3 regions of the Pseudoalteromonas sp. MEBiC 03607 genome follow, and region 1 is predicted to be linked to each of the others. Evidence: predicted binding sites of a transcription regulator. Region 1 holds the regulator's gene; each other region holds the start of a gene.
The links. Region 1 encodes LexA, which represses DNA repair genes until DNA is damaged. Its sites were predicted from a motif close to TACTGTATNNNNATACAGTA; they were not measured.

Region 1 (10,059 bases):
AACAAACAACCCTCGCCCCATATCAGGAGCAAGCGCTAAACCGACCCATGCAGTTAAAACAAGCATAGCAACAACTTTAAACTTACTAATGGCAAGATAATCCTTCAATCGCTCAGTTGATTGACTGATTAACGACTTCTCTGTGCTTAATAATATCGCCATAATAGCCTCCTAAGTTCTTGCTTTTAAATGAAAGCACAGACGTACCATGCTCAACAATAACAGTGCAGCCATCAGGTTATGAGCAAGCGCTACACTCAATGGAAAGTGCCAATGCACAACAGCAAGGCCGAGACAGATTTGGCACAATAAGGCGACTAATACTGTTACTGTACAATGCTTAATTTTTCTGGAAAAACTCTGTGAATATATACGCCACATAATAAGCGCTAGCACCACACAAGTGACTAACGCCCAAATGCGATGCAGTAAGTGAATCGACATACGAGCCTGTTGTGACAGCACGCCATACTCGTAAGTGCTATGTTCAAGTGGAAGCTGAAACACACTCTTTAACGAAAACGGTTGTCCGTAGCTACATAAAGGTAAGCCATTACAATGAGGAGCTGCATAGTTTGCAGCCAACCAACCGCCTAATGCGATTTGTAAAACCAAAACCACTAAACCAACAAGCGCTAAGCGATAATATGGTCTTGCTCCTGCATCACCTCCTGCGATCGGCTTTGTTGTTAGCCGTAAATAAAGAAGAAAAAGCAAGGATAGAATACTAAAGCCGCCTAGCAAATGCCCCATTACGACCAAGGGCTGTAAATTCATGGTGACTGTCCACATGCCTAATGCAGCCTGGAAAATCACCAATAGTAATAGCGCTAATGGCAGTTTAACTGGCGTATTTGGATATTGACGTTTTAACCATGCAAAAACAAACAAAGCTAGAATCAGTAGACCAAGGGCACCAGCAAAATAGCGATGGATCATCTCTTTCCAGGCTTTTGCTGCCTCAAACATCATATCAGGGTAGTTTTGTTCAACATGTAACAGAGCAGTTTCATGTTTTGGTACAGTCAAAAACCCATAGCACCCTGGCCAATCAGGACAACCAAGCCCTGCATCACTAAGCCGTGTATAAGCACCGAGCCCAACAACCAAAATAGAAAAGAAAACCGTAATTAAGACTAAATATTTATAATTTTTATACATCTTTATCCCCTTAATGAGGTTTAACTTGAACGCGCATAGTTAAGTAGTTTTTTTAAATCTTTAAGTAAGCCTTTTTGAATAAGTCTGTTTTGTTCGGGCTCAGCCGTATAGGGGTAATGCAAAACCACCAAGCCCATGTGATCAACCAAGTATAAGTCTCCCGCTTTGAGCGCTGGACTTACTGCTAATTGACGCCAATTAGCCGATACCTGCTGTTGATTCGTCAGTACCGCCACATCTACTTTTTGCTGATTTTTCCCTAAAGCGACGTATAGGTTGTCTAAACTTGCTAATTGGTTTTCACACACTTCACTGCACTCTTTTGGATAATTGAGCGCAATAGTCCATTGTTTAGGCTCGCCTTGCTGCCAATCAGCTAGTTTCACTTCCTCCCTTAAAAGCTCACCATGATTACTCGAACCACTCGGTAACCACTCAAGCTTTAATGCTGCATAAGCAAGTGCCAGCGGCACAAAGCAGCATAAAACGAATAAACTAAGCGGGTTTATTTTCATAACCTCTCCTTCTCATCGCAAAATAAGCAATAACCACACAAGCCAAGCCAATTAATAACCACTGCACGGCATAGGCGTAATGTTTATCTGGTCCCATCACAACACTCTGATAATGCGGGGTTGCTATACCATCTGCTTCATTGCGATAACCAATAAAGCCTTGTAAGGGCTTTGCTAATTGAGCACTAAAAATTGCTAAATCGATGCCTTGAATGCGCTTGGGCCAGCCTTGCTCTGCACCAATATCATCGGCAAGTGTAAAACCTTGTAAGTTGCCTTGTTTCAATTGCACTGTGGCCGTAAGCCTTGTTGATTCTGGCCACACGACGGTTGGCAACTGGTTACGGTTTGTTGGAGCTTTTAGCCAACCAAAGTTAACGATTAAAGGTGCGGTTTCACCTGCAATTGTCATCGCGACAAGTAAGTCATAGCCCACTTGCCCCTGATAAATTTGATTATCAAGTAACCAATACTGCTGTTTATTTACCTCGCCAGAGACCTTGACTTGCAAGCCCGTTTTATTCAGCTCTCTAGGTAAATTTTGCAGCTCTTGCCAGCTCAAAACTCCTTGCTCTTTCGAAACGGCTAACTGGCTTAGTTGCTGCTGTTTTTGCTCGCCTCGCTGGTATTGCCAAACGCTTAGTCGTAAACAAATAAGCACTGCAAGTATCACAACGCAAATTGCGATAATTGAGCTAAGCTTTTGTTTACGCCATAAAATTAACTGCATTTGGAATACCTAATATGATTAAAATCATTATTGTTTTGTTATTACTTTATATTCTGTTCAATCTATTTAGAGCGCTGTTTGTGATGATGTCAGCAAAAGAGCACTCGAAACCCATGTCGCATTACTTAGGTCGTCGGGTGCTGTTTTCAGGTATTGTGCTGCTCCTCATTATTGCCGCAATGAAATTGGGCTTTATTCACACCAACCCGTCGCCGCTTCACAAAGCTACAGCACGTACACAAATACAAATAAACACAACCACACCACATCTACAAAGTGCCAATACCAAGCAGCCGCTTGAAATGCAAAATGCTTTTCGCTCGTAAAGTGGCCTTTAAAAATTCTTAGCAGTACGACAAATAAAATAATGGTCCCAAGCGTTACATGCATGCCATGAAAACCCGTCAATAAAAAGAAGGTATTTCCATAAACGCCAGCATCCAGTGTTAAACCTAAATCTTGGTATGCATGCATATATTCATACACTTGCAAACCCAGAAAGATTGCGCCTAATAGCACGGTAAGTGATAAAAATGCTTTTAAAGCACCACGCTTATTGTTTTCCATTGCAACGTGAGCAAAGTGGATAGTGACTGATGAGGTGAGTAGGATGAGCGTATTAATAAGAGGTAGACCTTGCCACCCCATTGCTTGAGTTGTATCACCTGCAGGCGTAGTTAACAACGGCCATACTGCTTCAAACGTTGGCCAGAGTACCTCATTGGTCATGGCATTATTTCCAGCACCACCAAGCCAAGGTACTGAAATCATACGGGCATAAAACAGAGCACCAAAAAATGCCATAAAAAACATAACTTCAGAAAAAATAAACCAGCTCATTCCTTGTCTAAATGAACGATCCATTTGCGCTGAATATAAACCACTGTGTGATTCTTCGATGACGTTTTTAAACCAGCTAAACAGCATGTAACATAGTATCGCAATGCCTAAATACAACACATATTGACCACTGCTAGCTTCTGCGCTTACTTGCATCACTGTCAGGCCTGCCCCGACAGCAATTAAGAACATTGCAATCGCACCCACTATTGGCCATGGGCTCTGGGCCGGAACATAATATTTTTCGTAATTTTGACTCATTTTGTTTGCTCCCAATTAGCAATTAGCTTGGCGGCTTAATCGTTTTTAGCCACAACTTGCCCGCTAATATCAAACACGGTATAGGACAATGTCAGCTCTTCTACATCGTCGGGTAATTCCGTATCAACATAAAACAACAAGGTAAACTCAACTTCTTCGCCCGCTTTTAGTGGTTGTTGATCAAAACAAAAACACGCGATTTTATGTAAGTATTTTGCTGCTTTTCCCGGTGATACAGACGGAATAGCCTGCATCACTTTGTCGTTATTACTGGTGTTTTTGGCTGTAAACTTTACTTCTCGCATCGCTCCTGGTTGAACAACCACACTGTACTGAGTTGATTGCACATCAAAAGGCGCACCACTTTGCGCATGCGTTGTAAAACTCACATCAACTTGACGGTCTATGCTTACCGTTTCACTCTCTTTTGCTTGTTCGAGTGATGGCTTACCATTTAAACCTGTGACATCACAAAACACATCGTAAAGTGGCACCAATGCAAAGGCGAATGCAAACATACCTAAGCATGCTAACAACAGCTTTTTGAGCAAAGGTGCATGGTTCATTATTTGATCTCCGGCGGTGTTTCAAAGGTGTGATACGGTGCGGGCGAATCAACTTCCCACTCTAAACCTTCTGCACCGTCCCATACCTTAGCAGGTGCTTTTTCGCCGCCTCGTGCGCATTTAAAAACAACAAGCACGAACAGTAGCTGTGATAAACCGAAGGCAAAACCACCAATACTGATAATGGCGTTAAAGTCAGCAAATTGAAGGGCGTAATCAGGAATACGGCGCGGCATACCCGCAAGGCCAACAAAGTGCATAGGGAAGAACAACACGTTGACACTGATCAGCGATAGCCAGAAATGCCATTTCGCAAGTGTTTCGTTGTACATGTTGCCAGTCCATTTAGGTAGCCAGTAGTAGGCTCCTGCCATAATTGAGAACACAGCCCCGGTCACTAATACATAATGGAAATGCGCAACCACAAAGTAAGTATCGTGATACTGGAAATCTGCCGGTGTAATCGCCAGCATCAAGCCAGAGAACCCACCTAAGGTGAACAGCACAATAAAGGCAATGGCAAACATCATCGGAATTTCAAAGCTAATCGAGCCTCGCCACATGGTTGCAACCCAGTTAAACACTTTAACCCCAGTTGGTACCGAAATGAGCATGGTTGCATACATGAAGAACAGCTCACCGGCTACAGGCATCCCTGTGGTGAACATGTGGTGTGCCCATACAATAAAGCTCAAAAGTGCAATCGACGAGGTCGCATACACCATAGAAGCGTAGCCAAATAACTTCTTGCGTGAGAAGGTCGGCACGATGGTTGAAATAATACCAAATGCCGGCAAAATCATGATGTACACTTCAGGGTGACCGAAAAACCAAAAGATGTGCTGGAACATCACAGGGTCACCGCCCCCCGCCGCATCAAAAAAGCTGGTTGCAAAGTATTTATCGGTCAACACCATAGTGACCGCCCCAGCTAAAACAGGCATCACAGCAATCAACAAAAATGCCGTAATAAGCCAAGTCCACACAAACAGTGGTAACTTCATCCATGTCATGCCGGGCGCTCGCATATTAACGATAGTCACAATAACGTTAATCGCGCCCATGATTGAACTAATACCCATGATATGTATAGCAAACACAAACAAGGCTGTATTATCGTTACTATAGGTCGTTGAAAGTGGCGCATAAAAAGTCCAACCAAATGCAGGGCCACCACCCGGCATAAGTAACGAAGCCAACAAGATTAAAAACGCGAATGGTAAAATCCAAAAACTCCAGTTATTCATCCGTGGTAGCGCCATATCGGGTGCACCGATCATCATAGGCACCATCCAGTTAGCAAGCCCTGTAAATGCCGGCATTACCGCACCAAATACCATTATCAAACCATGCACTGTGGTCATTTGGTTAAAAAAGTGTGGATCGACTAGTTGTAAACCAGGTTGAAACAATTCAGCGCGGATCACCATTGCCATCGCGCCACCAATTAAAAACATAGTGAGCGAAAATATCAGGTATAAACTGCCAATATCTTTATGATTGGTGGTGTAAAGCCAACGTTTGAAACCTTTTGCAGGATGATGGTCATGATGCGCATGCTCAGTGGCTTGTTCATTAATAACGTTGCTCATTCTTTCGCCTCCGTTGCTGCATCGATAGCTGCTTGAATTTGACTTGGTTGAATCACATCGCCTGTGTCGTTACCCCATGCATTTCGCTTATATGTGATAACCGCAGCAAGTTGCTTAATTGAAAGCTGTTTATCAAATGCTTGCATCGCTGTACCCGGCTTACCATGTAATACGATGTCGATGTGGTCTTTTACATCTCCAAGCACAATTGGACTCCCCTTAAGAGCAGGAAACACTCCCGGCAAGCCCATTCCTGTAGGCTGATGACAAGCCGCACAACTTGCCATATAAACTTGCTCCCCAAGAACCATTAATTCTTCTTTCGGTAATGTTTGATCTAATAAAGCCGCATCAGCTGCTGCAGCATTGGCCTTTTCTTGCTTAGCCTCTGCTAGCCAGTTAGCAAATTCGTCTTCAGGCAACGCTTGCACAACAACAGGCATGAAACCATGATCTTTACCACACAACTCAGCACACTGACCCCGGTAGATGCCTGGCTCATTTATGCGTGTCCATGCCTCATTGATAAAACCCGGGTTTGCATCTTTTTTAACCGCAAAGTCAGGCACCCACCATGAGTGAATAACATCATCTGAGGTCATTAGAAAACGAACTTTTTTATTGATAGGAAGTACTAAAGGCTTATCAACCTCAAGTAAGTAATGTTCTGTTTTGTCAGCTTGGTTATCTATTTGGTCTTTTGGAGTAGATAGAATTGAGTAATAAGCAATTTCCTCGCCCATGTACTCGTAATGCCATTTCCACTGTGAGCCCGTTACTTTAATTGTAATATCGGCTTTAGAAGCATCTTCCATCGCTATCAGTGTTTTTGTAGCTGGAATTGCCATGGCGATTAAGATCACAAATGGTATGGCAGTCCAAAGAATTTCAACCTTGGTACTTTCGTGGAATTGCGCAGGCTTGGCTCCTTTCGACTTTCGATGATGGATCAAAGCCCAAAACATCACCGCAAAAACGATGATGCCTATCACACAACAGATAATAAATATCGTCATGTGTAATTCATAAACACTATTACTTATATCAGTCACCCCTTTACGCATATTAAATTGGCTATTTGCCAATGCTAACTGCACAGGTGAGAGTAATATAAGCCACAAGGCATAACGCAGTTTACCCATGTGACGGCTCCTTTTAATGCTATTGCAAGACGCAAAGCGAAAAGGCGATACAACAAGGTGCCCATTCGTTTTTTTTATTGTTCAGAGCGACTACGTATCATTTTGACCCAGCGATGATACCAACCCTATGTTTAACACCTAGCACATTTGAGTGTATTTTTATTAATCAGGTGTTAATACACTGTATTAACCAATTAGTTAAAAAATGAGCAATAAGCAAGTTTTAGTAGTAATAAATGTTTATTTTGGTGCAAAAATAACAACTATAATCAGCGCGTTATTTTAAAATGAGAGGCAGAGTGAGAGTAAAAAAAGAGTGAAAAACTGCGCCATATAAGGCTTTATACAAAGAGTAAGGGTTTACAAATCAATGCTAAATAATAAAAAACAAGCAACGCACCAAATTACAGCAATTTGGTGCACTATTTTAGAAACAGCTACATCCAGTCGGCATTACGAATAACACCCACCGCTAACCCTTCAATATTGAAAGATTCATGCTCAAGATCAACTTCAATTGGCGAAAATTCTTCGTTTTCAGCATGTAAAAATACTTTACGCCCAGCTTTTTCAAGACGCTTAACAGTTACATCTTCATCAACACGAGCAACAACAACCTGACCATTTTCAGCAACTTGCGTTCTATGTACTGCGAGTAAATCACCATCCATGATGCCAATGTCTTTCATACTCATACCATTTACACGCAGTAAAAAGTCAGCCGCAGGTTTAAATAGTGAAGGATCAACCTGACAATGACTTTCAACATGTTCTTGCGCCAAAATGGGCTCACCCGCTGCAACTCGTCCAATTAAAGGTAAACCTAATTGCTCAGGTTCGTCTTCTTCAATTAATTGAATACCACGACTCGCCCCAGGCTTCATTTTGATCATGCCTTTTTTTGCCAGTGCTTTTAGATGCTCTTCGGCAGCATTGGCACTTTTAAAACCCAATGTTTGAGCTATTTCAGCACGCGTAGGTGGCATGCCTGTATCTTTAATAAAGACTTTAATTAGTTCTAAAATTTGCGATTGGCGTTTTGTTAATGGGCGCATACAACTGGTTTTCCATACAGTACATTTAACTGTGAGTATATACAGTTATCTGAAAATCGCAAATTTAAATTAACGCCATCATATTGCTACAAAACTAACATTGAACCAGGTATAAAGATGCCATAAGGTATTATTTTTAATTTGCACGCAAGGAAATACAATGAGTATTTGGCATCAACCAATCACACTAGAGCTTTGTAAAAGTTTAGAGCAAGGGATCACCGGGCAAGGTACTTTAATGAAAACCATGGGCATTGAGGTGACTGAAATTGGTGATGATTATTTAGTGGCGACTATGCCTGCCATTCCTGAGCATCATAACCCTATGGGCATGGTACATGGCGGAGCGAACGTTGTGTTAGCCGAGACAGTGGCAAGCTATGCGGCTAACTTTGTGGTTGATTTCAATAAATTTTATGCTGTTGGCCAAGAAATTAATGCCAACCATATGAAAGCATCTCGTAAGGGTGTATTAACGGCTACAGCAAAGCCTCTTCATTTAGGTAAGCGCACTTCAGTGTGGGATATTAAAATTACCAATGCCGCAGGAGAGCTTTGCTGCGTATCAAGAATGACCGCAGCTGTTGTAGAGCGCTAAGCTCAGGCTACTTTTCGACTGGATAAATCGTAATTTCAACCCCTGCGCCAATCGCTGAAATACGCAACAAAGTATCAGCATGCAGGGCTTGATTAAAACATTTTGGTGAAACGCCTGATTCAAAGCCAATATCAAATGTACGTTTAGAGCACGATAACCACTGCTTAAGAGCATTTCGTGAACACGATTCAATTAATTCACACAACTGATTAATCGCTTTGTCTGGTGTACTGATATCAGCAGCAGCCTCAATACGCGCTAGTTGACGGTATTCATCTTGGTCGTAATGTAAAACCATGGCATTTTTCTTTAAATCAGCAACAAGTGCACTAATATCGTGCTTTGATTCAAGCTCCAGATCCACATTTAAAAATTGAATTTCCGACATACTCTCGTTTTTACCCTCTATTGATATCGACTGAAACTTTAACTCAGTTTTGTATATATACCAAATCTAGAATACAGTTAATGCGACATTATGCCGCATTGGCAATACAGTTAAACAACCTAAAATAGCTCCCATACAACAATAATAACGGAGTAATGATGAATAAACGCATGTTCAAATATGCTCGAAAAGGGCATAAATGGCTTGGCTATCTGCTAGCCATTCAGCTACTTCTATGGCTATCGGGAGGCTTAGTAATGAGTTCACTCCCCCTCGAAAAAGTGCATGGTAAACATTTAGCAAAACGCAGTTTAGATAATCCATTTATGATAGCCGATTACACAGCATCAGTTGATCGGATAACCGCCCAATTTCAACAAATAAAAGCGATTAACTATAGTCACTTTTTAAATGCACCAATCATTGAAGTTACTACTGAGCAAAGCACTGTCAGCTTTAATGGTCATACTGGAGCTATCATGGCAAAACCCAGTGAGGCTGAAATTATCGCGAACGCCAAAGCACACTTACTGATTGATGCCAATGTTTTGCAAGTACAGCAATTAAAACAAGGCCCCCGCGAAGCTGCCCATAAACAAAACATATGGCAAGTTCGTTTCGATGATTGGCTTGCGACAACCATATATTTAGACAGCCAAAACGGTAAAGTCATCACTGTACGCAGCACCCTGTGGCGTATTTTCGACTTTTTCTGGATGCTGCATATTATGGATTACGACGAGCGAGAAAACTTTAATAACCCACTGCTTATCAGCTTCTCAGCCACCAGCGTGCTGTTTTGTATTACCGGAATTATTTTGTTACTGCAAAACGTTCGTATAAAGCGTAAAAAACCAGCTACACGTGTTGGTCTATCAAAATAGGGTTGCCATCTGGGTCGGTGATAATAAAGCTCGCTTCACCGGCCTTTTGTATTGCTAAACCTTGCTGCTGAAAATGCAGAGCTAATTGCTCAAAAGTAGCAAACTCAGCTAACGTTTTAGCATTTTGATCCCAACCGGGGTTAAAGGTCAGCATGGTTTTATCAAACATTCCTTGAAACAAACCAATTAAATGTTCACCGTTTTTCATAATTAGCCAATGCTGCTCTATTTCGCCGGCAAACTCTTTAAAACCCAGCTTTTCATAAAACAGCTTAGAGGCATGGATATCTTTTACATTTAAACTCACAGAAAAAGCACCTAGTAACA
Region 2 (10,059 bases), 2.4 Mb from region 1:
CCGCCACTTTTGTTGCCAGTCATGTTGTAGCTGAAGAGCCCGATGCACCGTTTAATGTGTTTTCTAGTAGCCAACGTATTTTAATTAACGAAGACGATATTGCAAAAACTCAGGTTATTCAGCCGGGTAGTCGAGTGTTTTACCGCCAGCTCTATGCTGGGGACGAAAGCGATATCGAAAATTTTTATAGCTGGTTAAAACCTCAAATGAAAGAAAACCAGCGTTGGTATGGCGTTAAAGACCGCCAATCGCCTATTTCTAATAGCTTAAACCGCGCCGAAAGCTACTTATTATTGGCAGGCTTACTTGGCATTATATTAGCTGCTGTGGCTATCGCGGTATCGGCAAAGCGCTATTGTGAACGCCAATACGACCCTGTTGCCATGATGAAAACACTCGGCGGTAGCCGCGCTATGATCCGTAAAATATATCTACTTCATTTGAGCCTTGTTTGTTCAATGTCGGTGATCGTTGGTTTGCTGATTGGTTATGGATTGCAAGCCATTGCAACAGATTATCTAGCACAAAGCATGGGCTCAGTACTTCCTAGTGCATCGGCTAAACCGTGGATTATTGCAATTAGCACAGGTTTAATTTGTGCAATTATGTTCTCGATTAAACCATTACTCGATTTATTTGATATTCCGCCGCTGCGCGTACTGCGTCGTAACTTAGGCGATCGTTTATTGGTCAGTAAAATACACCTTGCTATGTCGGCACTTACCGTGTTTTTACTGATGTGGTTATTTAGTAATAATATTAAAATAAGCGCTATTTTGTTTCTCTCTACAGCGTTTTTAATTGCTGTGTTGTTTGGTTTATCAAAGGTTATATTTGGTGGCGGTCGAAAGCTCGGTTTAAGCCCTGGTAATAGCTGGTCTTTGGCAATTGCGTCTATCCAAAAACGCGCCAACGTAAATGCTGTGCAATTGATTAGTTTTGCTTTGGCTATCAAACTGTTGCTGTTTTTAATTGTACTTAAAAATGACATGATCTCTGACTGGCAATCGCAATTGCCGGTTGATGCGCCCAATTCATTTTTAGTGAATATAACAGAGCAAGAACTAGAGCCAATAACGAGCTTTTTAGCAGAGCGAGATATGCCAACCTCTGACTTTTATCCGGTTGTCCGTGGCCGGGTAAACGCCGTTAATGGCGAGTTGGTAGCTCGTGAAGTCTCACAAGAAGACAATGAAAAGAAAGATGAAGAAGCCCGTTCCGGTATTGGTCGTGAGCTAAACCTAACTTGGCGTGAAGATTTACCAAGCCAAAATGAGCTTATTGACGGCACATGGTTCACAAAAGATTCTGTCGCTGAAGCTTCAGTTGAAGAGTCTATGCTTGAACGCCTTGATGTTAAATTAGGTGACACATTAACCTTTTTGATTGGTGCACAATCGTTTGATGCCAAAATCACCAGTGTGCGCAAGGTTAATTGGACAACATTAAAGCCGAACTTCTTTATTATTCTAAGTCCTGATGTATTGGCGAGTTTCCCTGCTACTTATATTTCATCGGTAAATGTAAAAGCAGATAAAAAGCGCGAGTTTAATGAGCTAATGCGCCAGTACCCAACGGTTAATGTGATTGATGTTGAAAGCTTTATAAAGCAAATCCGCTCAACCATAGAGCAAGTATCGTTAGCGATAGGGTTTGTGTTGGCAATTGTTGTTGCCTGTGGTGCTCTAGTGCTTATTTCACAAGTACAAGCAAGTTTAGGCGAGCGTATGCAAGAGATTGTTATTTTGCGAACCTTAGGCGCGAAAGGGCGCTTAATTAAAAATGCCACCTTATATGAGTTTTTACTATTAGGGGTCACAGCAGGCTTAGTCGCTGCCATTGTTAGTGATGTTGCATTATTAATAGTACAAAGGCAGATGTTTGAATTAGCAGGCAAACTGCATCCGCATATTTGGTTAATTGGCCCTGCGGTAGGGGGCTTATTTGTGGCATGTTTGGGTTATTTAATGATAGCCAGAACAATGCGCAAAAATACTCAAGGCTTATTGCGCTCGTTGGCATAAGAGAAAGCTGTGTGAAAAATGCTCGCAATTGCGGGCATTTTTTATGAATTGCAATTGGTTACTGGTAATTTATACAGTGCTCTGGCATTATTAACTGCAGATAATAATGATAATAGACGGGTCAGTTAGTTGGCGATTATTTTAGGAATTGATCCTGGTTCACGATTAACAGGGTATGGTGTGATTGCCCATCAAGGTGCAAAGTTTACCTATTTAGGAAGTGGTTGCATTAAATTAGCCGATCACGATTTTCCGGTGCGCTTAAAAATGATTTACCAAGGTATTAGCCAGTTGGTAGAACAATTCTCTCCAGATAGCTTTGCTATCGAAAAAGTGTTTATGGCACATAATCCAGACTCGGCACTTAAACTAGGCCAAGCCCGAGGTGCAGCAATTGTTGGTGCTTCAATGGCTGAGCTGCCAGTTTATGAGTATTCGGCACGACAAATTAAGCAAGCAGTTGTGGGTAATGGTGGAGCCGATAAGTCGCAAGTACAGCATATGGTTAAAAATATATTAAAATTACCGGGCACTCCGCAAGCCGATGCTGCTGATGCCTTGGCTATTGCTATTTGTCATGCTCACTCAGAACAAAATTTAATAAAACTTGCGGGTAGCGCTAGCAAAACCGTAAGAGGACGATTAAGGAAGTAATATGATTGGTCGATTAAATGGTTTACTAGTTGAAAAACAGCCACCAGAAATTCTTATTGAAGTAAGTGGTGTAGGCTACGAAGTACAAATGCCAATGACCTGTTTTTATGATTTACCGGCAGTGGGTGAGCAAGCGATTATTTATACCCACTTTGTAGTACGTGAAGATGCCCAGTTATTATTTGGTTTTAACAATAAAACCGAACGCGCTTTATTTAGAGAGCTATTAAAAGCCAATGGTGTTGGTCCTAAACTTGGCCTTGCCATTTTATCGGGAATGTCGGCGCAGCAATTTGTAACGTGTGTAAATAATGAAGATGCGACCACTTTGGTTAAACTGCCGGGGGTTGGTAAAAAAACCGCTGAGCGTTTAGTGCTTGAAATGAAAGACAGACTTAAAAATTGGGGTAATGACTTATTTACGCCATTTAGCGATAATGCGGTTATTGAGCCAGCAAGTAATAATACACTTGTGGCAAATAACGCTGCCGATGATGCTGTTTCAGCGCTTGAAGCGTTAGGTTACAAATTACCGCAAGCACAAAAAGCGGTTAAAGCAGTTAATAAACCAGATATGACGACCGAGGTTCTAATTAAAGAAGCTCTAAAATCAATGTTGTGAGTAAACCATGATTGAAGCAGATCGCTTAATTGATGCATCTGAGCAAAGTAACGAAGACAGTGTTGACCGTGCTATACGGCCAAAGCTTCTTAACGATTACACAGGCCAGCCGCATGTTAAGCAACAAATGGAAATTTTTATTGAGGCCGCACGGCACCGTGGTGAAGCACTCGATCACTTATTAATATTCGGTCCACCGGGTCTTGGTAAAACGACTCTTGCTAACATTGTTGCTAACGAGCTTAACGTAAATATTAAAACGACGTCTGGTCCTGTACTCGAAAAGGCAGGGGACCTTGCTGCACTTTTAACAAACCTTGAAGAAGGTGATGTACTTTTTATTGATGAAATACATCGGCTAAGTCCACAAGTTGAAGAGATTTTATATCCTGCGATGGAAGATTATCAGCTAGATATTATGATTGGTGAAGGCCCTGCAGCGCGCTCAATAAAACTCGATTTACCGCCATTTACATTAATTGGCGCAACAACACGGGCAGGATCACTTACCTCACCGCTAAGAGACCGTTTTGGTATTGTACAGCGCTTAGAGTTTTATTCTGTTGAAGACTTATCAAAAATTGTTGCACGTTCTGCTAGCTTTTTAAATTTAACCATGTGTGATGAAGGCGCGGCCGAAATAGCCAAGCGCTCGCGTGGTACACCTCGAATTGCAAATCGTTTGTTGCGCCGTGTGCGTGATTACACCCAAGTACGCTCAGACGGTAAAGTAAATGCTTCGGTGGCTGAGCAAGCACTCGATATGATTGATGTTGATAAAAGTGGCTTTGATTATATGGACCGTAAATACTTGCTTGCTATTATCGAAAAATTTATGGGTGGCCCAGTTGGTCTTGATAACCTCGCTGCTGCCATTGGCGAAGAAAAAGAAACCATAGAAGATGTAATAGAGCCTTTTTTAATACAGCAAGGTTTTATTCAACGCACTCCACGCGGACGACTTGTCTCGGATATTGCCTACCTTCACTTTGGTTTAACACCCGATAAATAATCAAACCTAAAGTTTAGTTACTAGCTTTTTATTTATAAGTTTCGAGCAGCTCAAAAGGGCTGCTTTTTTAATTTAGGTAACTTGGTTTTATTTATTAGCAAGATAGGTTTTACCGCTTACCGCTTAGTATCATTTTAACATCTGTAATTCACATGCTGTTAAGTTAGCTGTAGGTATTCTCGTTGACGTTTGCTCAGGCAAAAAAAAGCCCGCATAAGGATGCGGGCAAACAACAAGTTGAAGGAAGTAATCTTGGAAACTATGGTCAATTTGAACGAGGTTTTATCCTGTGCAAATTAACCTGGAGCAATACGAAACATCATAATGCAAAAAACTGAGCTTAATGAAAGACTCTTTCATGAGGTTGCTAGCTCGGTATAGGTAAATAATACGCAATGAAGGATTTTTCTTCAAACTAGAAAAATTTTATTTTCAGATAAAAAAAACTAATGTGAGTGAAAATTTAAGTTGTGTGCTTTTTGTTCACTTTTTGGTGTTTTTATATTTAAGCTCATGAATAAAGTGGGTTTTAAAAATTTTATGAACTTCATTCAGGATTAGTTTAAGTATTCTGTAGTAGATTTGCAAAACTGCTTTTGGGTGTTTATGCGTGTTTTTTGAATAAAAGCGCTATTTTTTGAGGTTTTATTAGCTTTTTAGGATTTTTGTAATGACTTTTTATTAATGTAAAAATATGCACAAAAAGACGAGTGAAACTTAATATGACTAAAAAATAGCTAAGCAATTTGCTTTTTACCGTTAATTGCCGCTAATTCACAGCAAGAGCGTTGTCAGTTTATAACTGACTATATACACTAGGCACAACTTTTGGCCTCATTTATGGTCAAACAGTGCGCATGTAATAAATATAACAAATTATATAGAAATCTATTTTAGGAGTTTAACGTGGGATCAGGGCTTAACTTTTTAGATCTTATTCTAGAAGCCAGTGTACTTGTCCAGCTAGTAATGTTGGCATTAGTCGGTATGTCGGTAATGTCATGGGCAATTATTTTTCAACGTAAAAAAGCGATTTCTGATGCACTTAATGGCGCAAAGCGTTTTGAGCAAAAGTTTTGGTCAGGCGTTGATTTAAGTAAACTATATAATGAAGTGTCAGCCCGTCCTGGAGGCGCTTCTGGTGTTGAGGCACTTTTCGTCGCAGGTTTTAAAGAATTTGCTCGTCATAAGAAAAATTCAATTCAAAGCGCAAGTATTGTGATGGAAGGAACGCATCGTTCTATGCGCGTTGCTTTGTCTCGCGAAGTAGAAAAACTAGAATCAAGTCTTTCATTTTTAGCAACAGTAGGTTCAATTAGCCCATATATCGGCCTATTTGGTACGGTGTGGGGTATCATGAATGCGTTTATCGCGTTAGGCGAAGTTAAGCAAGCTACGTTACAAATGGTTGCACCGGGTATTGCAGAAGCACTCATCGCTACAGCGATGGGCTTATTTGCGGCAATCCCAGCTGTTATCGCTTACAACCGTTTTGCAAACAAAGTAGAAAAGCTTGAAGGTAATTACATTAACTTCATGGAAGAGTTTGCTAATATTTTACACCGCCAAGCAGCTACACAAATAGAGGCTAAAGCGAATGTATCAGCGTAAGAAACGTCGCCCTGTAGGGGAGATAAACGTAGTACCTTACATTGATGTAATGTTAGTACTGCTAATCATATTTATGGCAACAGCACCACTTATCACCCATGGTGTAAAAGTCGACTTACCGAAAATGGAAGAGTCTGATCTTGTTGATACCAAAGATACACCACCGATCATTGCTTCAATTGATGCCGAAGGTAAATATTATGTCAGTATTGGTACTGACCCTGAAGCGCCGATGGAGGCCCTTGATGTGGCGGCGGTTATAAAGCTACAGCTGCAGAAAAATCCAGATACTCCGGTTATGATTAAAGGCTCTGGCCGTGTTTCTTATCAAGAAGTATTGCTATTAATGGACTTTTTGAAAAACGCGGGTGTTCCGTCTGTTGGTTTAATGACTGAATCATTCGAGGAGTAGTATGCGTGCATCAATAATAAAATCGGTTATTTTGCACCTTGCTATCGTTGGTTTTTTAGTAGCGAGTGCAAACTTTCATATGCCAGCTCCTAAAGTCATGGAAGTAAACCTTAATCCAGCGTTACCTGCACCAGAAAAAGCAGTGTCTGCTGTTACCGTTGATCAACAACAGGTTGAGCAGAAAATTGCAGAGCTTAAAAAGCAAGAAGAAGCAAAAAAACAAGCCGAAGCGAAACGTATTCAAGAGCTAGAGCGTCGAGCTAATGAAGCGCGTAAGCAAAGAGAAGCTGAAGACCGTCGTCTTAAAAAGCTAGAGCAGCAGCGCCGTGCTAAGGAAAAAGAAAAAGCAGAAGCTGAAGCACAAGCGAAAAAAGCACGTGAAATTCAAGAGAAAGAACGTGCAAAAGCCAAACAAGCTGAAAAGCAAAAGCAAGAGGCTGAAGCTGCAGCAAAAGCAGCCGCTGATAAACGTAAAGCTGAAGAAGAAGCGTTAAAGAAAGCGGAAGAAGAGCGTAAGCGTAAAGCAGCTGAAGCAGAAGCTGAGCGTAAACGTAAAGCTGAAGAAGCTGAACGTAAGCGTCAACAAGCTTTACAAGAACAAATGCTGCAAGAACAGTTAGCAGCAGAGCAAGCTGCACGTAACAAGGTACGTCAACAACAAGTTCTAGGCGAAGTTGAAAAATACAAAGCGTTAATAATGGCACGCATTCAGCAAAACTTCTTAAAAGATGAGAAGATGAAAGGCAAAGAGTGTCGCCTTAATATACGTCTTGGTTTTAATGGCCTTGTGACTCAAGTAAAATCGCTTGGTGGTGATACCTTAGTGTGTGAAGCTGCAATGCGTGCAGTGCGTATGGCAGATACATTACCAGTATCACCTGATCGTGACGTATTTGAGCAACTAAAAAATATAAACTTAACCATAGCACCTAAATTTTAAAGGAATGATATGTTTAACCAGATAAAAACTGCGTTTTTTATTGTATTACTGGGCTTTCATGGCATTGCCAGTGCTGCCTTAGAAATTGTAATTACCGATGGTATCGATGGCGCTCGCCCAATTGCGGTTGTGCCTTTTAAATATCAAGGTGTTGGTCCTATCCCTGAAGAATTAAATAAAGTGATTGCAGCTGATTTAATGCGCAGTGGTAAGTTTAAGCCAATCGATGTAGCAAACATGCCGCAGTTACCGGGCAAAGATGCTGATGTTGACTATGGCGCATGGGTTAACCAAGGCGTTGAGGCTGTGCTTGTTGGTCAAGTAGAGCAACAGCCAGGCGGCCGCTACCTTGTAAAATATGAACTTATTGATGTTATTCGTGGGCAAATCACCGGCGGACAAACAAAAATGATGGCTAATGGCAAATTAATGCAAAGCCAAGATCATATTTTAGACGCCCGTGAAAGTGTGATTTCTGAAACCGGTTTTCGCCGTTATGCACACCGCATTAGTGATGTGGTTTACGAAGCACTAACTGGCGAAAAAGGCGCATTTTTAACAAAAATTGCTTACGTTATCGTGCGTGATGATGAGCCAAAACCTTATCAGCTCGTTGTTGCAGATTACGACGGTTATAATGAACAAGTTCTACTTCGCTCTAAAGAACCTCTTATGTCACCAGCGTGGTCACCAGATGGGACTAAACTTGCGTATGTAACTTTTGAGAATCGTCAAAGCCAAATTTACATCCAAGATCTTTACACTGGTAAGCGCGAGTTAATCACAAGCCATCAAGGTATCAATGGTGCACCACAGTTTTCACCAGATGGTAAAAAGCTACTTTTAGTACTTTCGAAAGACCGCAATGGTGCAACCGAAGTATACCTTTTAGACCTTGCTACGCGTAAAGAAACACGCTTAACAAATCACCGCAGTATCGATACAGAGCCTTCTTGGTTCCCAAATGGTGAAGATATTGTGTTTACGTCTGAAAGGGGTGGTAATGCCCAGATTTATAAGTTAAATTTAAAAACAGGCAGAGCTAAAAGAATGACGTTTGATGGTGATATGAATTTAGCAGGTTCTATTTCACCTGACGGAAAAGAATTAGTGATGGTGAATCGAACAAACGGTCGATACCATCTTGCTAAAAAAGAGCTAGCTACTGGTGCGTTCCAAGTGTTAACGAGAACACGCCTAGATGAATCGCCAAGTATCGCGCCAAACGGTTCGATGATTATCTATAGCACGCTTCATAATAATAAACAGGTATTAGCGTTAGTTTCTATGGATGGTCGCTTTAAAGCACGTTTGCCTGTACTAGACGGACAAGTTAAGGCACCGGCTTGGTCGCCTTATTTACAGTAATTTTACTGGTTTACTCAATATAGGAATCAATTAAATGCAACTTAATAAAACTTTAAAAGGCCTGCTAATTGCTGTGCCAGTGATGACATTAGCAGCATGTAGCTCTTCTTCTGATCTTGATGAAGGTGCTGCAAACCAATCTAACCAAGGTATGGTTGAGCAATCAAACAACAATGATACAGTTGAAGTTGCAACACTTACTCCAGAGCAGCAAGCTGAAGAAGCACTTCGTCAAAAATACGAAGCGTTACGTCAAGAGCAAATCATTTACTTCGGTTTTGATAATGCAAAAATTCAAAGCAAATATGCTGAGCTTTTACAAGCACACGCTGAATTCTTAGTACAAAACCCATCAGTTAAAGTACTAATCGAAGGTCACGCAGATGAGCGCGGTACACCTGAGTACAACATCGCGTTAGGTGAGCACCGTGGTCAAGCAGTAGAAAAATATTTACAAAGCTTAGGTGTTTCTGCTAGCCAAATGTCAGTAGTGAGCTATGGTGAAGAAAAGCCAATGGTTAAGTCTCGCACTGAAGAAGCGTTCGCGAAAAACCGTCGCGCAGTATTAGTTTACTAATAAAGAGTCATTATGAAGCCGAAAATTATTTTGGCAGCAATGATCTTAAGCGGGAGCACCCAGTTATGGGCTGCTCCCGCTCCTGTTTCAGAAGCTGCAAGCTCACAATCGAGCATTGAGAAGCGTTTAGTCGCGTTAGAAAACATGATGAAGTCACGTAATTTATTACAAGCTGAGCTTCAGCAGCAGCTTAATATATTACAAGACGAAGTAAGCCAAGTTCGTGGTATTACGGAAGAGCAAAGCTATAAGCTTGAAAAAGTACTTCAGCGCCAACGCGAGTTGTACCAAGAAATCGAGAATCGTGTAAGCCAAGCATATAGCCAACCTGCTACGCCAGCTCAACCTACAAACAGCTATACCGATGTAGGGGCTACGCAAGCGATTAGTTCAGACTTATCAGAAAACGAGGCTTATGAGCGCGCTGTAGCGTTAATCATGAAAGATAAACGTTATGAGCAAGCGATTCCTGAGTTTCAAACATTCTTAACGACTTATCCTAATTCAGTATATGCATCTAATGCACATTATTGGTTAGGTCAGTTGTTAACAATACAAAATGATCAAGCGGGTGCGACTGAACACTTTAAAAAAGTAGTCAATGAGTATCCTAATTCTAACAAGCGCCCAGATGCGATGCTAAAGTTAGGAAACTTATTAGCTGATCAAGGTTTAAGCGAGCAAGCACTTAAAACCTTTAATGATTTAATTAATCAGTACCCAAGTACGACTGCTGCAAAATTAGCCACAGAACGTCTGTCGCAAATGTAGATTTGACCTGATTAGACTGCTTTTTGACTTAAGCGGTCTAAAATTAGGCATCTAGACATAAAAACTTA
Region 3 (10,059 bases), 380 kb from region 1:
TGAGTTCTCACTAGACTTTTAAAGTCTCTGAAGGGCCGTTGAAGACTACAACGTTGATAGGCAGGGTGTGGAAGTGGTGCGAGCCATTAAGCTAACCTGTACTAATTACCCGTGAGGCTTAACCATACAACGCCAAACGCGTTTTATGACAGCGTAACAGACAGAAGTTAAGACACTAAAGTAGACATTTACTGATATCAGAATTCCAGATTTTAGTTAATTGCCAAGGCGATTAACAAACCAAATTTGCTTGGTGACAATAGCGTTTTGGACCCACCTGACCCCATGCCGAACTCAGTAGTGAAACGAAACAGCGCCGATGATAGTGTGGCATTTGCCATGTGAAAGTAGGACATCGCCAGGCTCCAAATTAAAGAAAGCCCGATTCGAAAGAGTCGGGCTTTTTTGCGTTTAAGCTATTCACACAACGTGGCTTATTCATTCTTCAGGTAGGTTGGGCTGGCTTCAAACTTTACTCTCGCTACTAAAAGAGCCCGTATTCTTCGGTTTCTTCAGCTTCATGGCGCATGAGGTGTTCTGGACGGAATATTGCGCTTGGATCTAACAACAGGCTATGTTTATTTTTCATTTTGATTAAACCACGCATCATATTTTTCGTCTGAGGGTCAACATCGAAACCCACAGAGGTGAGCTGCTCTAATGGTTTAATATCTTCTTTTTTTACGTTTATGTTATCTTCAACTTGGTCAACTAACAGACCTATATGAGGCGTGATGCCATCTTTTGTTGTGAAGATAATAATTGGCTTGTAATCAAGGATAATTTGTTCTCGGGCTGACTCAAATAATCTGACGAGTTGATTAAATACCTGACGTTTTTTTTCTTCAAAAACACTAAGAACTTTTTCTTGGGGTTGGCTTTTCTGTAACTCTAGTAATTCTCTGGCCATAGCATGTAGTTCACGATGAGGTGCATCGAACTTAACAATAATGCTGTGTAAATCCTCGTTATCTGTTTTGAAATTGTTATACCAGCGGCCAAACTCACACTTATCAGGATCTGTTGATTTAGTGAATGGAGTGCCTGTTACTAAGCTGTGCTCAAGCGCATTTAGCCACTCTAGGTGCTCTTTTTCTCGTTCTACTAATAAATCTGAAAGTGCAGTGTTTGTATCACTTGTTGATTGGTTGTTTAAAACGATGCCTAAATCAAAGATAGGGGTGGGTGTATCCATGTAGTCTTTTACACCAATGAAGCTTTTATTTTCATTCGGCAAAGATGTCAAATTTCCTTCATAACGTTCAGTTAGAAGTATATCGAGAATTTTTAATGAAATGGTCTTTTGCCCGACACGAAAATTAATCAGATCCATATTTCCCTCAAAGCCTTGTTAAGTCTTTATAGCATAGAACATTATTGCTAATTAGTTGTAGTTAAATTTAATTACTTTTGTAGTATGAGCGATAGATTTTTTTTATCTTATCTTTATCGGGGTCACTAAACAGAGCGGCTAGCTCACTATCTCTGTCAAAGGTTTTGTTTAGTTCGATTAGTAAGCATTGATTATTTAGTGGTGTAGGGCATTCTTTTGCGGCTTCTACTAAAGCTGCTGCATTCAAATAGCCTTCAAAAATAATTCGATTAGGGGTCACCTTATAAGGTTTGATATCTTCCTTAAAGCTTTTACACCAGGCGTTTTCACATTTATTAGGGTTGGGGACCACTTCTGTGACCATTATATTTGCTGGGTGTTTTACAAGAGCAAATAAATCGTGACTAGAAACAAATGAAACGGATGTAAAGTCAGGTTTGAAACCTTGTTCATAGCTGGTATTTATAAATTCGGCTAGCGGTTGATAGGTCCCTACCATACAAACAGCCGTTACTTTGCTTTGCTTCAGGGTTTCTAAGGCTTTCGATATATCTGAACTATTTCTTCTAAAACGAGCTACTTCGATAGGTTTGATGCCAAACTCTTCTAAAGCAGTGATTAAGTTACTTTCAACCATGTAGCCAAATTCATCAGCTTGAATGATTAAGCCGATCTTTTGATGGTTACGTTCTTTTATCAAATAGTTTATCTGCTCAATAGCTTCATCTTGATAGCTAGCTCGTAAGTTAAACACATTGGGCATTGAGCTATTATGCAGAAAATCAGCGCCTGTAAACGGCATTAGAAAGGGAATGCGGTGCCTATCTAGTAATGGTTTTATGGCGTGAGCGGTGGGTGTTCCCATCGAGCCGAAAATCGCGTGAATTTTTTCGGTGTACAAAAACTGTCTTGTATTTACAACGGTGTTTTTTGGCTCATATCCATCGTCAGCGAGTATAAGATCTATATTCTGGCCATTGATCCCTTGGGTTTTGTTAACTTTATCGAAGTAAATTTTACTGCCTAGCGCAAGTTGCTCACCGATTTGTTTGGCAGGTCCTGTTAATGCGGTAGACATGCCTAACTTTATAGGGGGTTGCGTATGTTGCGCTAAGCTAGTTGTTGGTATCAACACCAGGGTTATTAAAAGGGCATTGAGTACTTTTAGTGTTAAGTGATTTATAGTGAGCATACCAACCTTTTACTGCGGTTATAAACTGTGAATCGAGTTCTTTACGGCCAGCAAAATTAGCTTCATAAATAAAGCTATTCACAGAAGTCTGCTGTAATACTAGTCTAATAAGGATGAATTTTGTATTTTCATCTAATAATTTTAGACTAATTGGTGTGTGCCATATTAGTTGCCACAGTAAAGGTTGTATATTGAAAAGATTGAAATCATCACTGATGATTCGCTCTGCTCTAGTGGATAATGCAGTAGGGCAAGCAGAGCTTGGCAAATGCGATACTAATTGATCAACTAACTGCCAAGGTAAGCTTTTAAAGTGCCCTAACAATTGCACTGATATGTCTAACTTAAACTCATTAATGAGTTGCTGTACCAATGAGCTATTTTGTTTGCAAAGCGATTTGATCACTAAAGCAGGGTGTTCAGCTGTTGCCTTATCATGACTAAAACCGAGTTTTACGACATGAAAGCCATTGTGCTGCCAGAATCTAACAAGCGATGCATTAGCACCAAAACTTGCCCCAAAATAGCTACAATTATCTAACTGTCTTTCGCAGAATTTTAATAAGGCTGAGCCAATTCCTTGCTGATGGCATTCGGGTGCTATCGCTATTCTTACAACCCGAGCAGAGACCTCTGTCAGAAAGTGTGAGTCTTTGCTTAGTTGAGTAAGTGTTTGTGCCATCAAATGGCCATGCGGACGACGCTGACCGGCTTTAACATGGTCTGCTATATCTTTAGTCAGTCCACCTTCGAGAGCAACCAAGCAGACGCCTTTGAGCTCATCTGCTTGAGTGCAAATAAACAATTGTAATTCAGGCGCATCAAGTAATTGGCGTAAATCATTAACACTGGTTTGATAATGTGCCAAAGCAAGTAAGGCTATTATCTGGCCTAGCAGTTGCTCATTATCAACAAGTTGTTGTTTGCTTACTTGTGCAAAATTGAGAGATTGTTCTTTACTTGTGTGTAGGTACTTTGCATCGAGAAGTAATAGTTCGCGTAGGCTATTTTCGAGGGGATCATGTTTAGCAAAACGAATTGGCTCATCCAGAGTAATAGTCTTTAGCGATTTAAATTGACTGCGCAAGTAATGTAAAAAGCGTAACGTGTAACCTCGTCCATTTCCTTCATAACCAACCATAGTGCTAGCAAATACAATTCGTGGGTAGCTTTTCAGGATCTGCAATAATAGTGGAACTGGAATCGCTGCTGCTTCGTCGACAAACAGCAGATCGCAATCAGGTTTTTCATTTAGCAGTATATCTGGCGCAATATAGCTAAGGTTAGCTAATTGCTTACAGTTTTGCTCTTTGCTAACACCAAGCTCAGCAGCTAAATGTTTAAAGCTTGTTTGTACAGCTTTGGCTTGGGTTGCACAAATAAGGATTTTTTTATCTTGAAGATTGGCTGCTGCAAGTCCTAAAGCCGCTGACTTACCACGACCTCGGTCGGCACTGATCACAAAAGGACGATTAGCGCGTCCTGTCGCGGTTTTAATAATTTGCTCAACACATGTTTGTTGTTGCTGAAAATTTATCTCAGCAGTTGCTGGTGATACTGATTGGTAAGCAGGGAGCGAGTGCTCAGTAAAATAATGTGGCTGCAACTTTAGCTTGGCGAATAAACGCTGATTAAAAAAGCTGTGTTGAATCACTTGGCCATAGGAGGTAATACTTGTGAGTGCAGGGTCTTGCCAATTACTGTCATCAGGCAGCAATAGTATCAGTACACCACCTGCTTTTACGGTGCCTGCAAGTGCGGCTAATTTATCGGCATATAAGCCGCTAAAACCATCAAAAATTGCATTTTGAAACTCTTGACCAAGAATTTGGTGAGCATGTTTTGGAAACTCACTATTTGCTAATAATGAGTTGCTACTGAAAACATAGCTATTTTTAAGCGCTAATTGGTTTGCAAACTGATAGCACCAAGCTTCGCTTCCTTGCACTATGACAAGCTGGCGATGCTTTGCAATAACCAGCTCGTTGCACAGTGCTGTTAAATACTCATTATAAGGCTTGAAGTCTTGCATACTGTGTTACAAGCCATTTACTGCCTAGGTCATCAAAGTTCACTTGAATACGTGACTGTGCGCCGCTACCTTCGTAATTGAGTACAGTACCTGCACCAAACTTGGCATGCAAGACGCGTTGACCTAAGTTAAAGCCGCTATCTTCAAATGCGGCATGTGTTACTGATGGACTAAAACGACCTGCTGCAGGCGGTCTTGAAACCTGTGTTTTAATACGAATTTCTTCGATACAGTCTTCAGGCATTTCACGTAAAAAGCGTGATGGGCTGTGGTATTTTTCTTGTCCGTATAAACGGCGACTTTCTGCGTGGCTAATGTATAGTTTTTCCATGGCGCGAGTCATACCGACATAACATAAACGGCGCTCTTCTTCTAAACGGCCAGACTCTTCATTACTTTGTTGAGATGGGAACATGCCTTCTTCAACACCGACCATAAATACCAACGGGAACTCTAGGCCTTTTGCTGAGTGCAGGGTCATCATTTGCACCGCGTCTTCGTGCTCGTCAGCTTGACCTTCGCCAGATTCTAGAGAGGTATATGCCAAAAAGCCCTGTAGTGGCGAGCTGAACTCTTCATCTTCAGGGAGTTCATATTGACCGCAAGCACTAATAAGCTCTTCTAAGTTTTCTACCCGGGCACGGCCTTTTTCACCTTTTTCAGCTTGATACATTGCCATTAACCCTGAGGTTTGAATGGCGCATTTCGCTTGCTCTTCTAAGGTGAGATCGCTGATCTTATCTTCGATATGCTCAACAAGCTCTAAGAATTTAGTGACGGCACTCGCAGCTCGGCCAGATAAATGCTGCTGCTCGATAATAGCTTTTGCGGCATACCAAAGTGGCAATGATTCATTGCGCGCGCAATCACGAATATGGCTTAGTGTTTTATCACCTATGCCACGGGCTGGGGTGTTAATAACGCGCTCGAAAGCAGCATCATCTTGACGGTTACCCACTAAACGTAGATACGAAAGTGCATCTTTGATCTCTTGACGTTCGAAGAAGCGCATACCGCCGTAAATACGGTATTTTAAACCTTCTTGTAGCATTGCTTCCTCGAGTACACGAGATTGCGCATTGTTACGGTATAAAATCGCGGCATCTTGTAATGCATTACCTGCATTTAGCCAGCTACGCAGTTTGCTGCTGACAAAGCGCGCTTCGTCTAATTCATTAAACGCAGCGTAAACAGAAATAGGCTCACCATCATTGCCGTCTGTCCAAAGGCTTTTGCCCATGCGTTCAGCATTGTTTTTGATCAGCGCATTTGAGGCTTTCAAGATGGTTGCCGTTGAGCGGTAATTTTGTTCAAGGCGAATGGTTTCGGCTTCGAAGTCAGTTAAAAAGCGTTTGATATTTTCAATTTTTGCGCCACGCCAGCCATAGATACTTTGGTCATCATCACCCACAATCATAATACTGTTCGTATTACCCGCGAGTAGTTTTAACCAAGCGTATTGAATAGTATTAGTATCCTGGAACTCGTCTACTAGCATGTGAGCAAAACGCTGTTGATAGTGACGTAAAAGTGTTGGGTGGTTTTTAAGTACTTCGTAGCAGCGCAGCAGTATTTCTGCAAAGTCGACCAAGCCTGCGCGGTCACAAGCCTCTTGATATGCAGCGTAGACTTTCAGCATCATCTGCTCATTAATATCGTAGGCTTGAATGTCTTTAGGACGTAGACCTTCATCTTTTTTCGCGCTGATATACCAACCAAATTGTTTTGCTGGCCACTTTTTATCATCGATGTTCATCGCTTTAAGCAAGCGTTTGATCATACGTTGTTGATCGTCAGAATCTAAGATTTGAAAGCTTTCAGGCAAGTTCGCTTCACGGTGATGGGCGCGTAAAATGCGGTGAGATAAGCCATGGAAAGTGCCAATCCACATACCGCCAACCGGTGCTTTTAAGGTTTCTTCTACACGGGTGCGCATTTCTTTCGCGGCTTTGTTAGTGAAGGTTACCGCAAAGATGCTGTATGCAGAAGCTTGCTCAACTTGCATGAGCCATGCGATGCGATGAACAAGTACTCGAGTTTTACCAGAACCTGCACCTGCAAGTACTAGCATGTTTTGCAATGGGGCTGCGACTGCATCCCGTTGTTTATCATTTAAGCCATCGAGTAATTCAGAAACGTCCATCGTTACGCCTTTTCAATCTATAATGGGTGGAGTATAACAGGTGTTTATGCAAGGCTAAATAAAATACTGTTTTTATAAACAGCTATTTTGGCAAGTCATTAAAATTACGAAAGGATACCTATCCGCAATAATACTTAATCATTTTGAGGGATTAAACCTGTCGCTACCTGCGTTAAAAATTTCTCATTTAGAACAACTAAATAACGAAATTTTTGCCTTGTTATCAACGAGGTTTTATTGCCTCAAAATAGATCACTTAATTAAGCGAATAGGTATGAAAATTGTGAATTTGACCGATTTTTAGCAAAAAGAACTAAAATCAAAATAACGCTACTTTTTAACACTTTGATTTGTAAGTCATAATAAGTTGGCATAAAGTGTGTTTATAAAAAGTATAATCATTAAAAACTACAGAGGTTAGTATGGCAGAGCAAGGTTCTGGCGGTAATGTAATCGCAGCAATATGTAATATCTTTTTTCCTGGTTTAGGACAATTGGTACAAGGTCGTTTAATGGCGGCAATTGCATTCTTTTTAGCATGGGTGATTAGTGGTGCATTAATATATGTTGCAGTAGGTTTTATTTTACTGCCAATCGTATACCTATGGGCGATTATTGATGCTGCACGCTTCAAATCGCGACTCTAGCTATTTTAAATAGCATAAATACGAGCGCCCGCATGGGCGCTCGTGTTGTTTTAACCTTACAAAACTCGCCACGTCTAGCTGCAAACGGTATAATTAGCACATAACGTATTACGAGTACCCTTCATGGAATATCAATTTATCCGCGACCCAATTAGCGGTTTACGCATTAAAATTTCCTCTGAACATGCCGTCATAGGCCGTTGGCTAAACGAAGAAGTCGGTAAAGAAAAAATCGCGATGGTGCAAGCGTTGATCTCTGCGGTTAAGAGCAGCAATGAGCCATTAACTTTACAAGGTCAAGAAATTGATTTGATCTTAAGTAAAGATGAAGCGTTATTCGAAGCACATGCATTACATCAAGACAACGAAGACCTAGTTGCCTATCAAGATGATGATTTAATGCTTGAAGAAGAAGGCCTCTGCAGTGGCTGCGGCTTTGAAGACTTTGTTGATTTAATTGAATCTTGGCAAGAGTTTACACAAGGCCGATAAGCAGAAACATGTTCTGCTTATCGATTGCCAATTTATTGCTCACTCACTGATTTAACAGCGGCTAGTAATAAATCTTCTGTTAAGCGTACTTTGTAATTTGGGTTAGCGTATTGAAAATGAACTAACCCATTTGTGTCTATCACGAATACTGCGGGTACTGGTAGCGCGACTTTCGCCTCACCCTCTAACGAGACAAAGTTAACTCCAAGCTTATTACGGTAAATCTTTGCTGTTTTGTCATCTAAATAAAACGCTAGACCTAACGTTTGCGCCAAAGTGAGGCTGTCGTCAGAAAGCAATTGATAGCTAGGAGCTGTAATTTTTGTTTCAGCGAGTTTTTCAGGGCTGTCTGGCGAAACGGCAATTAATTGCGCGTTTAAATCTGCTAATTCTTTCTCAATTTTTTGTACGCTAGCCAATTGCTTTGAACAATATGGGCACCAACCGCCACGATAAACAATCAGCACCGTGGTTTTTTCTTTAAAGCGTTCAGTTAAAGACACTGTTTTGCCGTATTGGTCTTTTAATTCAATATTTGGCACCGTTAATCCTGGTAATAATGGACTGACTCGCTCAGCAGATTCGGCAATATTGGTCGCAGTTGCAGCGATAACTTGGCTTGATAGTACAAACAACGCGCTAATGAGTAGAGATTTAAACATGGGCTTCCTCGGTTATTTTTTTCAACTGCAAAGATGACCTGATTGTTGCGGGATTAATTTCATCTTTACCTACATCAAACTCAAATTTAACTGTAGTATATAGGCAAATAAAAAATGCAAGTTGGGATAAAGAATGTCTGCTAATTTACAAAAACTCGTTGTTATGCTCGAGATGCAAAATGCGATGAATACCAAAGTTCATGAGCAATGGTTTAGCCAAGGTTTTGAATGGTATCGTGCAATTTGGGTTGAGTGTGCTGAAATGCTTGACCACTACGGTTGGAAGTGGTGGAAAAAACAAACCCCAGATACTGAACAAGTTATTTTAGAGTTAGTTGATATTTTCCATTTTGGTTTATCTTTACGTATTGATGGTGAAACCAGCTATGAGCAGTTAGCTGCGCAACTTGAAGCTGAGTTAAGTGCGCCAGTTCAAGCTGATGACTTTAAACAAACACTCGAATTATTAGCCGCGTCAGCAGTCGCTGAAAAGAGTTTTAATGCAGCTACATTTGCAGGTTGTATGGCGCAAATTGGTATGGATATTGATGATTTATACCGTGGTTATGTTGGTAAAAATACCTTGAACTTCTTCCGTCAAGATCATGGTTACAAAGACGGTAGTTATATCAAAGTCTGGAATGGCCAAGAAGATAACGAGCACTTAGTAGAAGTGGTTAAAAGCCTGGATACAGAGCATGCTGATTTTGCAAAACTTGTATACCAAGGCCTAGAACAGCGTTACCCGAAGTAATTATTTAACGGGTATAAACTCGCGAAAATCGATGGTCGATAAAAAGCCATCGAACTGCTTATGCGGTTGCTGACTATCAGGGTTGGCAACCGCAAGTATATGGCCAATACCAAACTCTTTTGCCGCATCTAGCACGGCAGGGCTATCATCGACAAATAAAGTCCGTTCCTTATCAAACTGCCATTCTTGATGTACTTGTTGCCACAATGGTTGATGCTCTTTACTCACGCCATATTGGTGAGTTGAGATAACCCCATCTAAGTAATTATCGATAGCCGTGTGTTCAAACTTTAACATGGCACAATCTGGGTGCGCGTTAGTAAGCATTATCAATTGCTTGCCTGCTTTTCTTAGCTCCGTTAAGAACGGCGGAACATCGTCACGAATTCTGATTAAATGTTGAATTTCACGTTTTAACGCCATAATCGGTAAATCAAGTTGCTGTTGCCAGTAATCTAAGCAGTACCAATTAATTTGCCCGTGAACTTGTTGATAACGATGTAAAATGTCAGCTTTTGCTTGGTCTAAACTGATTTTATGTTTACGCGCATATTGCTCGGGAATAACGGTTAGCCAAAAGTAATTATCAAAATGCAAATCGAGTAGGGTGCCATCCATATCTAACAACACAGTATCGATTTTTGACCAATTTAACATAGGCAATTCACTTTAAAAGATTTATGATGAGCATAACTGCCATGATAGCAAATTAATGCCAATGACACAGAAAAAGCATCCTACACCACCGCAAATTTTGTCTAATGAAGTTGTCGCTAAAAGTCGACTATTTACTGTTGAGTCTCT

Region 2: the regulator LexA is predicted to act here: its motif matches at 2,084-2,103, upstream of ruvC (crossover junction endodeoxyribonuclease RuvC).
Region 3: the regulator LexA is predicted to act here: its motif matches at 6,765-6,784, upstream of uvrD (DNA helicase II).

What each region holds. Positions count from the first base shown of each region.
Region 1 is NZ_SRRY01000001.1:308,232-318,290, forward strand. It holds gene cyoE (heme o synthase) at 1-162, opposite strand, end outside; gene E5N72_RS01365 (COX15/CtaA family protein) at 172-1,161, opposite strand; gene E5N72_RS01370 (transmembrane cytochrome oxidase associated protein) at 1,182-1,676, opposite strand; gene E5N72_RS01375 (SURF1 family protein) at 1,657-2,406, opposite strand; gene E5N72_RS20835 (DUF2909 domain-containing protein) at 2,421-2,732, shown strand; gene E5N72_RS01385 (cytochrome c oxidase subunit 3) at 2,632-3,507, opposite strand; gene E5N72_RS01390 (cytochrome c oxidase assembly protein) at 3,543-4,073, opposite strand; gene ctaD (cytochrome c oxidase subunit I) at 4,073-5,665, opposite strand; gene coxB (cytochrome c oxidase subunit II) at 5,662-6,807, opposite strand; gene lexA (transcriptional repressor LexA) at 7,245-7,862, opposite strand; gene E5N72_RS01410 (PaaI family thioesterase) at 8,023-8,460, shown strand; gene E5N72_RS01415 (hypothetical protein) at 8,468-8,848, opposite strand; gene E5N72_RS01420 (hypothetical protein) at 9,007-9,732, shown strand; gene E5N72_RS01425 (VOC family protein) at 9,707-10,059, opposite strand, start outside.
Region 2 is NZ_SRRY01000001.1:2,672,013-2,682,071, reverse strand. It holds gene E5N72_RS12295 (FtsX-like permease family protein) at 1-2,024, shown strand, start outside; gene ruvC (crossover junction endodeoxyribonuclease RuvC) at 2,154-2,678, shown strand; gene ruvA (Holliday junction branch migration protein RuvA) at 2,680-3,300, shown strand; gene ruvB (Holliday junction branch migration DNA helicase RuvB) at 3,308-4,312, shown strand; gene tolQ (protein TolQ) at 5,219-5,923, shown strand; gene tolR (protein TolR) at 5,910-6,335, shown strand; gene tolA (cell envelope integrity protein TolA) at 6,337-7,275, shown strand; gene tolB (Tol-Pal system beta propeller repeat protein TolB) at 7,285-8,643, shown strand; gene pal (peptidoglycan-associated lipoprotein Pal) at 8,678-9,220, shown strand; gene ybgF (tol-pal system protein YbgF) at 9,233-9,991, shown strand.
Region 3 is NZ_SRRY01000001.1:692,732-702,790, forward strand. It holds rRNA gene E5N72_RS03100 (23S ribosomal RNA) at 1-126, shown strand, start outside; rRNA gene rrf (5S ribosomal RNA) at 250-364, shown strand; gene E5N72_RS03110 (CZB domain-containing protein) at 485-1,333, opposite strand; gene E5N72_RS03115 (ABC transporter substrate-binding protein) at 1,401-2,525, opposite strand; gene E5N72_RS03120 (GNAT family N-acetyltransferase) at 2,449-4,557, opposite strand; gene uvrD (DNA helicase II) at 4,535-6,700, opposite strand; gene E5N72_RS03130 (hypothetical protein) at 7,123-7,347, shown strand; gene E5N72_RS03135 (YacL family protein) at 7,471-7,839, shown strand; gene E5N72_RS03140 (peroxiredoxin-like family protein) at 7,872-8,501, opposite strand; gene E5N72_RS03145 (dUTP diphosphatase) at 8,635-9,255, shown strand; gene yrfG (GMP/IMP nucleotidase) at 9,256-9,912, opposite strand; gene nudE (ADP compounds hydrolase NudE) at 9,974-10,059, shown strand, end outside.